DNA from 3 places in the Weissella tructae genome. Region 2 is predicted to be linked to each of the others. Evidence: predicted binding sites of a transcription regulator. Region 2 holds the regulator's gene; each other region holds the start of a gene.
The links. Region 2 encodes HrcA, which represses chaperone genes, less so after heat shock. Its sites were predicted from a motif close to TTAGCACTCNNNNNNNNNGAGTGCTAA; they were not measured.
Positions count from the first base shown of each region.

Region 1: a site for HrcA is predicted at 2,386-2,412, ahead of WS08_RS05425 (ATP-dependent Clp protease ATP-binding subunit). Genes of this name have one in related genera too.
Region 3: a site for HrcA is predicted at 2,759-2,785, ahead of WS08_RS04960 (co-chaperone GroES). Genes of this name have one in related genera too.

Region 1 is NZ_CP007588.1:1,111,091-1,116,075, forward strand. Features, by position in the region: gene WS08_RS05425 (ATP-dependent Clp protease ATP-binding subunit) at 137-2,290, opposite strand; gene WS08_RS05430 (alcohol dehydrogenase catalytic domain-containing protein) at 2,535-3,527, opposite strand; gene alsS (acetolactate synthase AlsS) at 3,756-4,985, shown strand, end outside.
Region 2 is NZ_CP007588.1:849,597-854,581, reverse strand. Features, by position in the region: gene WS08_RS06775 (GH25 family lysozyme) at 1-1,847, shown strand, start outside; gene hrcA (heat-inducible transcriptional repressor HrcA) at 2,014-3,036, shown strand; gene grpE (nucleotide exchange factor GrpE) at 3,061-3,603, shown strand; gene dnaK (molecular chaperone DnaK) at 3,653-4,985, shown strand, end outside.
Region 3 is NZ_CP007588.1:1,017,289-1,022,273, forward strand. Features, by position in the region: gene WS08_RS04950 (APC family permease) at 1-579, opposite strand, end outside; gene groL (chaperonin GroEL) at 755-2,383, opposite strand; gene WS08_RS04960 (co-chaperone GroES) at 2,459-2,734, opposite strand; gene WS08_RS04965 (ABC-F family ATP-binding cassette domain-containing protein) at 2,866-4,785, opposite strand; gene WS08_RS04970 (bifunctional folylpolyglutamate synthase/dihydrofolate synthase) at 4,847-4,985, opposite strand, start outside.

The sequences.
Region 1 (4,985 bases), 260 kb from region 2:
CGGCTACACAACAAGGTTTACAGCTATTATTCATATGATTTGCATTATTTTTTCTTCCTATTAGAATGTTTCGCTGTAACTTTATATTTCACAAGAACAATAAAAAAACTGCCAGTTACCTGACAGTTCTTCTATATTATTCAGCTAAATCATGCGCTTCTTTTGCAATATCTGCTAATTCTGCATCTTTCTCAGCTTCCTTCTTATCATGTTTCATTAACTTCTCATCAGCTTTTTCCTTGTTAGGATCTGTTTCTGCAACAATCACAATTTCGTCATCACGTACTTCAGCACGTAAATCCTTAACATTTGGATTGTCTAGATAGAAGTCGGCAATTTGATCTTCTAATTGATCTTGGATAACACGACGTAGTGGACGTGCTCCCATTGCAGGATCATAACCTAGGTCAACTAGCTTACGCTTTGTTTGGTCTGTGATATCAATGTGCAATCCCTTCAACGCAATCGCATGGTTCATATCATTCAACATCAAGTCCACGATGTGTAGTAGGTTATCTTTACTCAATGGACTGAATTCAACAATTGCATCAAAACGGTTTAAGAATTCTGGCTTAAAGTATGGTGCCAAACGTGTCATCAAATCTGGTTGATCTTCATCTTCTGGATCAAAACCAGCTTGTCCTGCATTTGATGTCATGATGATAATCGTGTCCTTAAAGGAAACAACATGCCCTTGGGCGTCTGTTAAACGACCGTCGTCCAAAATTTGTAGGAACATATTCATAACATCTGGATGTGCCTTTTCAACCTCATCCAATAGGACAAGTGAGTAAGGATGACGACGAACTGCTTCCGTCAATTGTCCAGCCTCTTCATAACCAACGTATCCTGCTGGCGCACCAATCAACTTAGAAACGGAATGCTTCTCCATGTACTCAGACATGTCAAAACGAATCATATTTTCATCAGTTCCAAATAATTCCTTGGCTAGTTGCTTTGCTGTTTCAGTCTTTCCAACCCCAGTTGGTCCAGCAAACAAGAAACTTCCAATTGGACGACCAGACTTATTAAATCCGACACGGTTACGACGGATAGCACGTGCTACACGTTCAGTCGCTTCATCTTGCCCAATAACATGTGCGGCTAAGTCCTTATCCAAATTCTTAAGTTGTGTTTGTTCTGATTCTGCTAATTCACCAACTGGAATACCAGTCTTTTGTTCCACAACCTTTTCAATATCACGCTTTGTGACAGTTGTTGCAGCTTCATTTTGTGGCTTTTGGCTCTTAATTGATTCTAATTGAAGTGTTAATTGGTTAACCTGGTCCTTCCAATAAGTAGCCTTTTCAAAGTCTTCCTCATTGGCGGCTTCCATCTTCTTATTATCTGCTTCTTGAATCTTCTTTTCGATTTCCTTTGGGTCACCAATCTTCACAGATAGGTTCTTTACAGATCCGGCTTCGTCCATCAAGTCAATCGCCTTGTCTGGCAAGTAACGATCTGTAATGTAACGATTTGATAGATCAACAGCAGCTTCCAAGGCACCATCAGAATAAGTTACCTTATGGTATTCCGCATAACGAGGTGCCAAGCCCTTCAAAATCAAATTGGCTTCTTCGGTTGTTGGTTCATCCACCATAACTGGTTGGAAACGACGTGCAATCGCACCGTCCTTTTCAATTTGACGGTATTCGTTCAATGTTGTGGCTCCCAATAGTTGGAAATCACCACGTGCTAATGCTGGCTTCAAAATATTACCAGCATCCATTGAACCTTCACCTGTGCCACCAGCACCCATAATTTCATGGATTTCATCAATGAATAGAATAACATCCTTTCGTTGTGAAACTTCGTCCATTAACTTTTGCATACGCTCTTCAAATTCTCCACGTACACCAGTTCCTTGAACAAGTGACACAACGTCCAAACGAATCACTTCTTTATCTTGTAATTTAGCTGGTACTTTCGCATTCACAATCGCTTGTGCCAAACCTTCAACCACAGCCGTCTTACCGACCCCAGGTTCACCGATTAATACGGGATTGTTCTTGCTACGACGATTCAAAATTTCAATCGTTCGTTGAATTTCATCATCACGACCAATCACGGGATCAAAATTACCTCGACGAGCCTCCTCAGTCATGTTGATTCCATATTGATCTAATAGTCCTTGTTCTTGTTGCGGAACCTGTTGTTGGCTTCGCATTTGTTGTTGTCGCATTTGTGGTTGAGGTTGTTGACGAGACATTCGTTGTTGACGTGCAATGTCATCATTCATCATCCGAAAAATATCGTCAAAATCTGAAAATCCAAAATTGTCTTGTGCCATAATAACACCCTCCATATTCATTTTTAGTATTGTACTTGTTTGTTTAAAGTAAATCTTACTGGAATTTATTTTATATCCAATTCCATATATCTATATTAGCACTCTAATTGTTAGAGTGCAAGTTTTTAAGAAATATTTTTAATCGTACTGTAACATAAACGTTACACAAGAAATCCAAAAACGTTAAACCTTTTTTGACCAAACAACTTTAACCGTCCAAATAACTCATAAAGTTCGCTTAAAACTAATCGACCCGACGAATTACAGCCTTGCCATACGTCTCACTATTGTCCATATAAATAAAAACCTCTTCAATACTATTAATATCAGAAATAGCAAACACGTCTCCAACATATGGCGTAATAATATCAGCACCACTTAATTCAGCAGCTAGCGCCAATGCAGCACCTTGTGTCTCCATTAATAGTTCATTCGATGCTTTGACAAACATAAATTCCCAATCTAATGAAACAGACTTATTTTTTACTAAGCCAATATCCACAGGCCCATCAGGCGCAACAATCATCCCAATATGACCAAAAGGTGCGATTAATTCCGCAACCTTGGCAAAATGTCGATTTGGTTCATGTAATAGTGCGATATACGGAATATCTGTCCAACCATTTTCTTTTAGTTCTTGTAAGTAGTCTTCATAATGATTCACAACATAATCCGCACCATTCGCACGAACCATATTCTGACTTTCCACTGTAGATGCAGTTGCAATGACTTGCATCCCCATCCATTTTGCGAGTTGTGTCATGACACGACCAACTGCACCAGCGCCATTAACAATAAATAGTGTCTGCCCAGTAGCCGCACCTTCACGTGCGACTAATCCGAATTTATCAACCAACAATTCATAGGCTGTTAAAAAGGTTAACGGAATCGTCGCTGCTTCAACGTCTGTTAGATTTTGTGGCGCTAGCGCCATAATCTCTTCACGAACAAGTTGATAATTTGCTAAACTTCCCGGTCGTGCAATGTCTCCACTATAAAAAACACGATCCCCAGGTTGAAAGGCTTGTACTGATGCGCCTACTTGCGCAACAATCCCGACTGCATCAAATCCCAAAACCTTAGGTTTCTCAATAACGGTACGTTGCTTCCCATCAATTGGATTCAAGCCAGTTGCCTTAACTTGCACTAAGACATCATGCTCACCCAAAAGTGGTATAGGTGTCACCACCCTTTTAAATCCACCTTCAGGTTGTGCTTCAATCATTTCCATATCCATTCAACCACCTCCTTATTTATAGTAACTACTTACATCTACTATTCTAACAAACTATCGCCTGTCACAATTTATAATTCTTCAAATACGCACTTTCGTCTTTTTAAATATGTTAAATAAACTCATTTATTTATTATTTTTTAAAAATAATACTTCATTTTGTGGCGTTTAGGTGTACAATGTGTTTATTCGCTATATTAGTTAGTTAAAGAAACAAAGGAGTATTTACACATGTCTGATTCACAACAATACGGTGCTGACCTAATCGTCGACAGTCTTAACAACCACGGTGTTGATTTGGTTTTTGGAATTCCAGGAGCCAAGATTGACCGCCTATTCGAACGATTGGAACACCCAGAAGAAGGAACTGTTTCACCTGAACTAGTCGTTGTTCGTCATGAACAAAACGCGGCTTTCATGGCCCAAGGTTTTGCACGTATTACACGTAAGCCGGGTGCAATGATTGCGACTTCTGGACCAGGAGTTGGTAACCTTGTGACTGGTTTGATGACAGCTACCGCTGAAGGAGATCCTGTTTTGGCCATCGGTGGACAAGTACCTCGTAAGGACTTGTACCGCTTGACACACCAAAGCACTGACTCAGTTGCGATTTTCAAGCCTGTGACAAACTACTCTGTTGAAGTTCAAGACCCTGAAAACATTTCAGAAATCTTGGCTAACGCCTTTGTTGCTGCAACTGGACCAAAGCCCGGAGCGGCTTTCGTATCAATTCCACAAGACGTTGATGATGCTGTGATTACAGCTAAGCCATTACAAGTATTTAACGCACCTAAGATGGGTGCTGCCCACACCAACGATATCGCTTGGTTAGCAGAACAAGTAAAGGCTGCTAAGTTGCCAGTTATCCTTGTTGGACAACGTGGTTCAGATGATGACACAGTTGCTTCATTGCGTAGCTTGCTAGAACAAACAAACCTACCCGTTGTAGAAACATTCCAAGGGGCTGGAGTTATCTCACGTGAACTAGAACCTTCAACATTCTTTGGTCGTATTGGTTTGTTCCACAACCAACCAGGTGACCAATTGTTGGCTGAATCTGACTTGGTTATTACAGTTGGTTACGATGCCATCGAATACGAACCACGTAACTGGAATGCTAACAACGATCTAAAGATCGTGACAATCGATACTGCCTTTGCACAAATCGATAACCACTACGTACCTGAACGTCAACTTGTTGGAACAATCGCTGATACATTAGATTCATTGAAGTCAGTTATTGCTGGTTACGTCTTGGGTGATGAAGCTAAGGCAACTTTGGCTAAGACAAAGCAACAATTGCACGATTCTGATAACGAAACATACACACCTGCTGAAGCACATCTAAACCACCCATTGAGCATCGTTAAGGCGCTACAAGAACGTGTTACAGATGATATGACTGTGGCTTCTGACATTGGATCACACTACATCTGGATGGCACGTCACTTCAAGTCATTC
Region 2 (4,985 bases):
CTTACTTCAAGTTTGACCAAAGCCGACGTAATGATTGGATGTTTACGACGGCGCCATATGGATATGAAGGAGCCAAAGGGGCTGGACGTGTACCAGATGGACAAATTGTGTGGATTGAAAAGCGTGAAAAAGCTGCCAATGGTGTAACTTGGTATTATGCAAAGATTAACGGTAAGTATGTATGGTTTGATGCGCTTTCAGGATCATTGCTACGTGAATCAGATGTGAAGCAAACGTCTGTCAACAAGACATACGAGTTTGATCAAAATGGACGCAAGGACAGCTTGTATACCACTGCGCCATACGGATTTGCTGGTTCAAAGGATGTTGGTAAGGCAAAGCAAGGTGTCTCTGTTAAGGTAGACAAGCAAATGGTCAATGATGGCGTAACATGGTTCTATGGAACAGTTAATGGTCAAAAGGTTTGGTTTGATGCCAAGGCCGTTAAGTTGCCTTCTACGGCACTAGCTACTACGAAGGTAAGTAAGTACTTCGTAACGAACCAATCAAGTCGTCGTGATGGTATGTTTGAAAATGCGCCATTCCGATATGCTGGTTCTAAGTCAGCTGGATGGATTCCAAATAACCGTCTTGTGTGGGTTGAAAAGCAACATAAGTCAGAGACTGGTTCTATCTGGTATTACGGAGAAATTAATGGACGTAAGGTCTGGTTTGACTCACTTTCAGGTTCTGTATTAAAGGTACAAGACGTCACACAAACAACGGTGAACAAGACGTATGTCTTTAACCAAAACGGACGTAAGGATAGCTTGTACACTACTGCGCCATACGGATTTGCTGGTTCAAAGGATGTTGGTAAGCCAAAGCATGATGCATCTGTTAAGGTAGAGAAGCAAATCGTTAATAACGGCGTAACGTGGTTCTATGGAACAGTTAATGGTCAAAAGGTTTGGTTTGATTCTAAGGCTGTTAATCTACCGGTTGCACCATTAACAACTACGAAGGTAAGCAAGTACTTCGTAACAAACCAATCAACTCGTCGTGACGGTATGTTTGAAAATGCGCCATTCCGATATGCTGGTTCTAAGTCAGCTGGATGGATTCCAAATAACCGCCTTGTATGGGTTGAAAAGCAACACAAGTCAAATACCGGTGTTGTCTGGTATTACGGACAAATCAACGGACGTAAGGTTTGGTTTGATTCACTTTCAGGTTCTGTTCTAAAAGTGCAAGATGTGAAGCAAACAGCTGTGAATAAGAACTATGTGTTTAACCAAACTGGACGTAAGGACAGTTTGTATACGACAGCACCATATGGATTTGCTAGCTCAAAGGATGTTGGTAAGGCGAAGCATGGTGTAACTGTTAAGGTTGACAAGCAAATGGTTAACAATGGTGTGACATGGTTCTATGGAACAGTGAATGGGCAAAAGGTTTGGTTTGATGCCAATGCTGTAAAGATTGCGCCTGTAGCGAAGAAGGCAATGGTTGAAGCTTCTTCAGAAACGCCTGCTTCTGTGAAGAAAGAGACATCATCAAAGGTGATGTCATCTAGTTCATCAGCAACGTCATCAGAACAACAAAAGCGTACTTCTTCTGAATCTCAAGTGAAGGAAACATCTGGAAAGATGTCAGAAGAATCAAGTGCCGTTGTGCAAAACGTTAAATTTGATTTCATTTTTGATCAAACAAAGCGTGAAGATGATCTATATAAAGAAGTAAAAGGTATGCCTGTAGATACAAAGGTTTTGCGCCCAGCTGTTGATAAGGAAATTTTGCATGTGACAAAGCAATTTGTCGATGAAGATGGAACTATCTGGTATGGTGCTAAGCTAAACAAGGATTTTGTTTGGTTTGAAACTAAAGCAGGTCGCGTGAATATTTAATCAATCAATATAAAAGAGAGTCTATCCATTGGGTAGATTCTCTTTTTTAGTTTGTTTTAGCACTCGTTGTTAAAGAGTGCTAAAAAGGTTGACAAGGAACTTATAAGTCTGTAATATAGAGGATGTTAGCAAGAGGTGTACAAGAGTGCTAACAAGGAGGTGTGTGATGTTAGCTGAAAGACAAGCATTAATTTTAACGGCGATAATTCGCAATTATGTGCAAACAGGTAAGGCGGTCGGTTCGAAAGTCTTAGTTGAAGAATTGCAATTAAATGTAAGTTCGGCCACGGTTCGTAATGAAATGGCTGTGCTCGAACGCTTAGGCTTCATTGAAAAAGAACATACCTCTTCTGGACGTATTCCAGCAGAAGCGGGATATCGTCACTATGTTGATGCGCTTTTACCGCAACATGTGGCAGATAGACCTATATCTGAAGCGATGCAACGTGCGTTTTCACGAAACTTTCAACAAGTTGATGACGTGTTAGCGAGTGCGGTTGAAGAACTAGCGCAGTTAACAGGTTATACGGTGATGGCATTAAAGCCAGAATCGCGGGGGAATCGTTTATCAGGATTTCGTCTAGTTCCTTTGGATGGACAGCAAGTCATGGCAATCATTGTGACAAATGATGGTGAAGTGACAAGTCAGAGTTTCAGGTTACCACCTGATATGGACATTCATGAATTAGACAACATGGTGCAATATATTAATCAAACGTTAGTGGGTCAGTTAATCAGTGATGTATTGGCCACGATTGCGAGTGATTACCCGATGAAAACAGCGCGTGTGATTCGCACGCCAGTTGCTTTTTTGCAACTATTTGGGGATGTATTAGCACGGACTGTTCGTGATGATGTCTTCATCGGTGGCAGGTTGAACATGTTAGATTTTTCTGATCAAGTGAGTCCGCAACATGTTAAGCGAGTGTATGAGTTAATTGAGTCTCCGCAAGCGATGCGCCAATTGGTGGATCATATGCCGGGACAAATCACAATTAACATTGGACGTGAAAATGACCAAACGTTGTTACAACAATATAGTTTGTTATCAACGACATTTGATGTTCCTGGCCATGGGCTAGGCGCATTGGCTCTAATTGGGCCAACCGCAATGATGTATGGCCAAACCACAGAAGCGCTTGAGCAATTCCGTGAAGGGGTCAAAGCACAATTGCGTGAATATTATTAAACTAAAAGGAAAAGAGGTGTTGAGATGACTGAGCAACATAGTGAAGTTGAAGAAGTTGAAATTTTGGACGCAGCAACTGAAGAAGAAGTTGTGGATGCAGTGTTGGAAGAAGCCGTTGATGAAACTGCTGAACTAAAAGCACAATTGGCTGAAGCGGAAGAAAAGCTTCTACGTAACCAAGCTGAAATGCAAAACATGAAGACGCGTTTGGCTAAGGAACAAGCCCAATCATTGAAATACGCCAACCAAAAGTTGGCGACTGATGTCTTACCTGCCATCGATAATTTGGAACGTGCCTTGCAAGTTGAAGCTGACGATGCAGCGGCGCAACAAATTAAGACAGGTGTAGACATGGTCTTGAAGACTTTGGTTGATGCAATGGCTGCACATGAAATCGTAGCTGTTGGAGAAGTTGGGGGCGCATTTGACCCTAACCATCACCAAGCGATTCAATCTGTACCAGCTGATGATGATCACCCAGCGGATACAATTGCCCAAGTTTTGCAAAAGGGTTACTTGTTGAAGGATCGTGTGATTCGTCCAGCCATGGTTGCAGTTTACAACTAAGGTTAATTATTACAAACATTAAATTACGAAAATAAAGGAGCATATCATTATGTCAAAGATTATTGGAATTGATTTAGGAACTACAAATTCAGCTGTTGCTGTGATGGAAGGTGACGCCGCTAAGATCGTTACTAACCCTAACGGTGGACGTACAACACCATCTGTTGTGTCATTTAAGAACGACGAAATCTTGGTAGGTGATACTGCTAAGCGTCAAGCGATTACAAACCCAGACACGATTGCATCAATCAAGTCACACATGGGAGAAGCTGGTTACAAGGTTTCAGCTGCTGGTAAGGATTACTCACCACAAGAAATCTCAGCTTTGATTTTGCAATACCTAAAGGGTTACGCAGAAGACTACTTGGGTGAAAAAGTAGAAAAGGCTGTTATTACAGTACCTGCTTACTTTAACGACGCCCAACGTCAAGCTACTAAGGATGCTGGTAAGATTGCCGGTCTTGAAGTTGAACGTATCATTAACGAACCAACAGCCGCAGCTTTGGCTTACGGAATGGAAAATGATGAAAAGGACGAAAAGATTTTGGTCTACGACTTGGGTGGTGGAACATTTGACGTTTCTATCCTTGAATTGGGAGACGGTGTCTTTGAAGTATTGTCAACTAACGGTGACACACACCTTGGTGGTGACGACTTTGACCAAAAGGTTATCGACTGGATTGCTGAAGAATTCAAGAAGGATAACGGCGTAGACTTGCGCGATGATAAGTTGGCTTTGCAACGTTTGAAGGATGCAGCTGAAACTGCTAAGAAGACTTTGTCTTCATCAAACGAAGCACAAATCGACTTGCCATTTATTACAGCAACTGATGCTGGTCCATTGCACGTGCAATTGACTTTGTCACGTAGCCAATTCAACCAAATGACTGCTGACTTGGTTGCGCGTGCCGAAGCGCCTGTTAAGAACGCGTTGAAGGATGCTGGTTTGACAATGAACGACATCGACCGTGTTATTTTGAACGGTGGATCAACTCGTATCCCAGCCGTGCAAGAATCAGTTAAGAAGTTGACTGGTAAGGAACCAGATCACTCAATCAACCCTGACGAAGCTGTTGCTCTTGGAGCTGCTGTTCAAGGTGGTGTGATTACTGGTGAAGTTAAGGACGTTGTTTTGCTTGACGTTACACCACTTTCACTTGGTATTGAAACAATGGGTGGGGTCTTCACTAAGTTGATTGACCGTAACACAACAATCCCAACATCAAAGTCACAAACATTCTCAACAGCCGCTGACAACCAACCAGCTGTGGACATCCACGTGCTACAAGGTGAACGTTCAATGGCTTCTGATAACAAGACTTTGGGACAATTCCAATTGACTGATATCCCTGCTGCACCACGTGGTGTACCACAAATTGAAG
Region 3 (4,985 bases), 170 kb from region 2:
CACAATGTTATACAACCCCATCCCAATCATTAACACGACCATCGCGATAAAGAAGAAAACTGGAATCGTTAGGAAACCAGCCGATTCACGAACACCACGCAGGTTCAATGCCATCAATAGCAAAATCAAGCCAATGGCAATTAACACAGAGTATGGACGCAGTCCTGGTAGCGCTGATGTAATGGCTTCGGTTCCTGATGCAACCGATACGGCCACCGTCAACGTGTAGTCAACAAGTAATGATCCTCCGGCCACTAACCCTGCTTTTTGGCCCCAATTTTTGGCCGTAACACGATACGCACCACCACCACCTGGATAAGCATGAATGATTTGTCGGTACGATAGTGTAATCGCCGCCAACAACAACAACACTAATCCGGCAATTGGTAATTGCCACCACAGTGCAACTGTTCCTGCCATCAACAAGGCAGTAATGATTTGCTCGGTTCCATATGCCACAGATGACAGTGCATCAGATGACAACAAAGCCAAAGCTTTTCCGCGACTTAATTTTTGCGATCCTTCATCGAGCGTCTTCAATGGTTTCCCAATGACAAGACGCTTAAGATAACGCCACATGGTTCTCTCCTATAATCTTCCTAAAAAATATGTGTTGCTTACTTACTAACGGTCATTTTAGAACCATTACTTCGGAAAGTCCATTGTTTTAAACATTGTTTTTTCGCTTTCTTGCAAAATAAAAGACAAAAAGGCTAGCTCAATCACTTGAACTAGCCTTTTTCGTCTATTTTTATTACATCATTCCGCCCATACCAGCCATGGCTGCTTGCGCAGCTGCATCACCGTTATCAGCCTTTGGTTGTTCAGCAACAACTGCTTCAGTCGTCAACAACAACGCTGCGACAGAAGCCGCATTTTGTAGCGCAGAACGCGTTACCTTAGTTGGGTCCACGATACCAGCTTGAATCATATCAACCCAAGTATCATCCCCAGCATTGTAACCAATTCCTGGTGTTTGTTCCTTCAACTTGTTCACAATAACTGATCCTTCCAAACCAGCATTTTCAGCAATTTGACGAACAGGTTCTTCCAAGGCACGCTTAACAATGTTAATACCCGTTTGGATGTCACCAGTCTCTGACAAGGCGTCTACGGCTGTAATGGCGTTCACCAATGCAGTTCCCCCACCGGGCACGAAACCTTCTTCAACGGCCGCACGTGTCGCATTCAAAGCATCTTCAATACGGTACTTACGTTCCTTCAATTCTGTTTCTGTAGCTGCCCCAACGTTAATCACGGCAACACCACCTGCTAGCTTAGCCAAACGTTCTTGCAACTTTTCACGATCAAAGTCAGATGTTGTTTGGCTGATTTGCTTCTTCAACATGTCAACACGTTCAGCGATCGCATCCTTTGCCCCAGCACCTTCAACAATTGTTGTTGCATCCTTGGTAACATTTACCTTAGCTGCTTGTCCCAATTGTGCCAAAGTTGCATCCTTCAAACCTAGACCAAGGTCATCTGTAATAACAGTTCCCCCAGTTAGGATGGCAATATCTGCCAACAAGTCCTTACGACGGTCACCAAAGCCAGGTGCCTTCGCCGCAACAACGTTGAATGTTCCACGCATCTTGTTCAAAACCAATGTTGGCAAGGCTTCCCCAGCAATATCATCCGCAATGATGAATAGGGCACGTCCTTGTTCAACAACACTTTGCAATAATGGCAAGATATCTTGAATGTTGTTGATTTTCTTATCAGTAATCAAGATGTATGGATTTTCAAGTGCTGCTTCCATCTTATCTTCGTCAGTAACCATGTATTGTGACAAGTAACCACGATCAAATTGCATACCTTCCACAACATCCAATGTTGTTTCGATACCCTTTGATTCTTCAATCGTAATGACACCGTCGTTACCAACCTTGTCCATTGCTTCAGCAATCAAATCACCAACTTCAGCATTAGCAGCTGAAATAGACGCAACTTGCGCCACTTCTTCCTTAGACGAAACGGTCTTAGACATTTCGTGCAATGCCTTTACAGCTGTAGCGGTTGCTGTTTCAATTCCACGACGAACGCCAACTGGATTAGCACCAGCTGTTACGTTCTTCATCCCTTCGTTCACAATGGCTTGGGCCAAAACAGTCGCAGTTGTTGTTCCATCTCCTGCAATGTCGTTTGTCTTTGATGCAACTTCGGCAACTAACTTAGCACCCATGTCTTCAAAGTGGTCTTCTAATTCAATGGCCTTCGCAATTGTAACACCATCATTTGTAATGGTTGGTGCACCATATGCTTGTTCTAAGACCACATTACGTCCCTTAGGACCAATTGTTGTCTTAACTGTGTTCGCTAACTTGTCCACACCGATTTGCATCTTTGAACGTGCATCTTCAGCAAATTTAATATCTTTAGCCATGTCTTTTCCCCTTTTATATTCTGTTTTTTATCTTTTTAAATGATTTATATTTAAGTCGCTTAATTGCTGTTTGGCTTAAAGCACACCAATGATGTCCTTAGCATGCAAGACCAATAGATCTTCGCCATCAACAACAATTTGTGTCCCAGCGTATTGATCAAACAATACTTCATCACCAACCACAATTCCTTGTGGTGCAGTCAAATCACCCATTGTGTGCTCAGATACTGCCACAACAGTTCCCACGATTGACTTTTCTTGTGCATTTGAGGCTAACAAGATACCACCCACTGATTGTTCAGTTTCTTGCGCCAAACGCAAAACAACACGATCTCCTAAAGGCTTTAACATAATGATGTCCTCCACAATTTTTTATTAGCACTCTCGTTATCTAAGTGCCAATTCAACATAACTATCATATCATATTTAGCGCAAATAAAAAAGCATCCCACTCGATTAGGATGCTTTTTTATCGGAACTGCTTAAAACTCTTCCAAGGTCATTGAAAGCTCAGTCCAACGCTCTTCTAATTCTTCATTTTCTGTGTTTAAACGGGCACTTTCTTCAGACAATTGCGTCAATTGATACACATCTTGCGCCAATTCAGGGGCATTCATTTCTGTATCGATTTCAGCTAAGCGTGTCTCAATTGCGGTCATTTGCTTTTCAACGTCTGCTAATTCACGTTCCAGCTTGCGTTGTGCTTTCTGACGTTCTTTACGTTCTTGATTACTCAAGACTGCTTCAGATGGTTCATCTACTGCCACTGCTTCTTCGGCTTGCTTATTGGCAACTCGCTTTTCTAGATAGTAGTCATAGTCCCCATCAAAGAAAGTTGTGCCATCGGCTGTCAATTCAATAATTTCAGACGCAACTGAATTAATAAAGTAACGGTCGTGCGAAACAAAGAAAATAGTTCCATTGTATTCGTTCAAAGCTGTTTCCAACACTTCACGAGAATCAATATCCAAGTGATTCGTTGGTTCGTCCAGAATCAAACAATTTGCTTTTTCTAACGACAATTTTGTCAGCAATAAACGCGCACGTTCACCACCTGATAGTGATGACACTTTTTTATCAACGGCTTCACCACTGAACATAAATGATCCTAGAATCGTACGGACGTCCTTTTCAGGCATCAATGGATGGGCATCCCAAATTGTGTTAATCACTGTCTTGTTTTCATCAAGGACTTGTTGTTCTTGATCATAGTAACCAACCGTGACACTTGAGCCAATACGCATTGTGCCACCCAACAAAGGCAAACGATCTAGCAAGGTCTTAATCAATGTTGATTTTCCAACTCCATTTGGCCCAACTAAGGCGACCGCATGTTGCTTATCAACTTCAAGGTTCACATTCTTAGCCAATATTTCCGTTGGCCCATAACCAATTTTTCCGTCAGCCATACGAATCACTTCATTACCTGAGTCTTCTTCGGCCGCAAACGTAATACGCGCAACACCCGATTCATTTTGTGGTGCTTCAATCTTTTCCATGCGCTCCAATTGCTTACGACGTGATTGCGCACGCTTCGTCGTTGAAGCACGGACAATATTCTTTTGCACAAAGTCTTCTAACTTAGCAATCTCTTCTTGTTGCTTATCGTAAGCTTTTTGTTCACCAAGAATCTTTTGGGCTTTCAATTCCATAAAGCGACTGTAGTTTCCAATGTAGTGATCCAATTGACCAGAATGCATGTCATAAATTTCGTTAACGACACGATCTAAGAAATAACGATCATGGGAAACCACCAACAAAGCCCCATTATAATTTTGCAAGTATTGTTCTAACCAAGCTAATGTTTCCATATCCAAATGGTTAGTTGGTTCGTCTAAAATCAACAAATCAGGCGTTTCTAACAATTGCTTTGCAATTGCCAAACGTGTACGTTGTCCTCCAGACAATGAATCAATTTTACGGTCATAAAACGACTCATCAAAACCAAATCCATGTAAGACACTACGAATCGTGGCTTCATAACCATAACCATTTTTCTCTTTAAAATCATATTGCATTTGGTCATAATCTGTTAACAAACGTTGATAGGCTTCACCTTCATAATCTGTCACATTAGCCATAGCCGTTTCAACTTCACGCATTTTAGTTTCTAATGCAATCACGTCGGCAAAGACTTCACGCATTTCATTGTACACAGACAATGTTGAATCTAGACCTGAATTTTGTGCCAAATAAGCCACACGTAGTCCTTTTTTACGAGATATTTCACCTTCATCCGGTGTCGTTTCACCCGTAATCATTTTCAATAGCGTTGACTTTCCAGCCCCGTTACGACCAACTAGACCGACACGCCCTTTATCTTGAATTTGCATCGAAAGGTGTTCAAAGAATGTCACACCGTTAAAGCGACGCGTTACATCACTTGCTTGTAAAATAATCATTTTTTCATCCTATATTTTTATATCTTATATGTTTCCAATTCATTAACTAACTGGTCACGCCTTATTTGAACTGTTGTCGTACTTCCGAAACGAAATACAAAGAGCCCGTTATCACCGTCATATCCGTTTGCGCTTGTAAGCTCTTCAATGCTGTTTGCCAGTCATCCCCCCATGTTAATCGTGGATGCGTAAATGGTAAG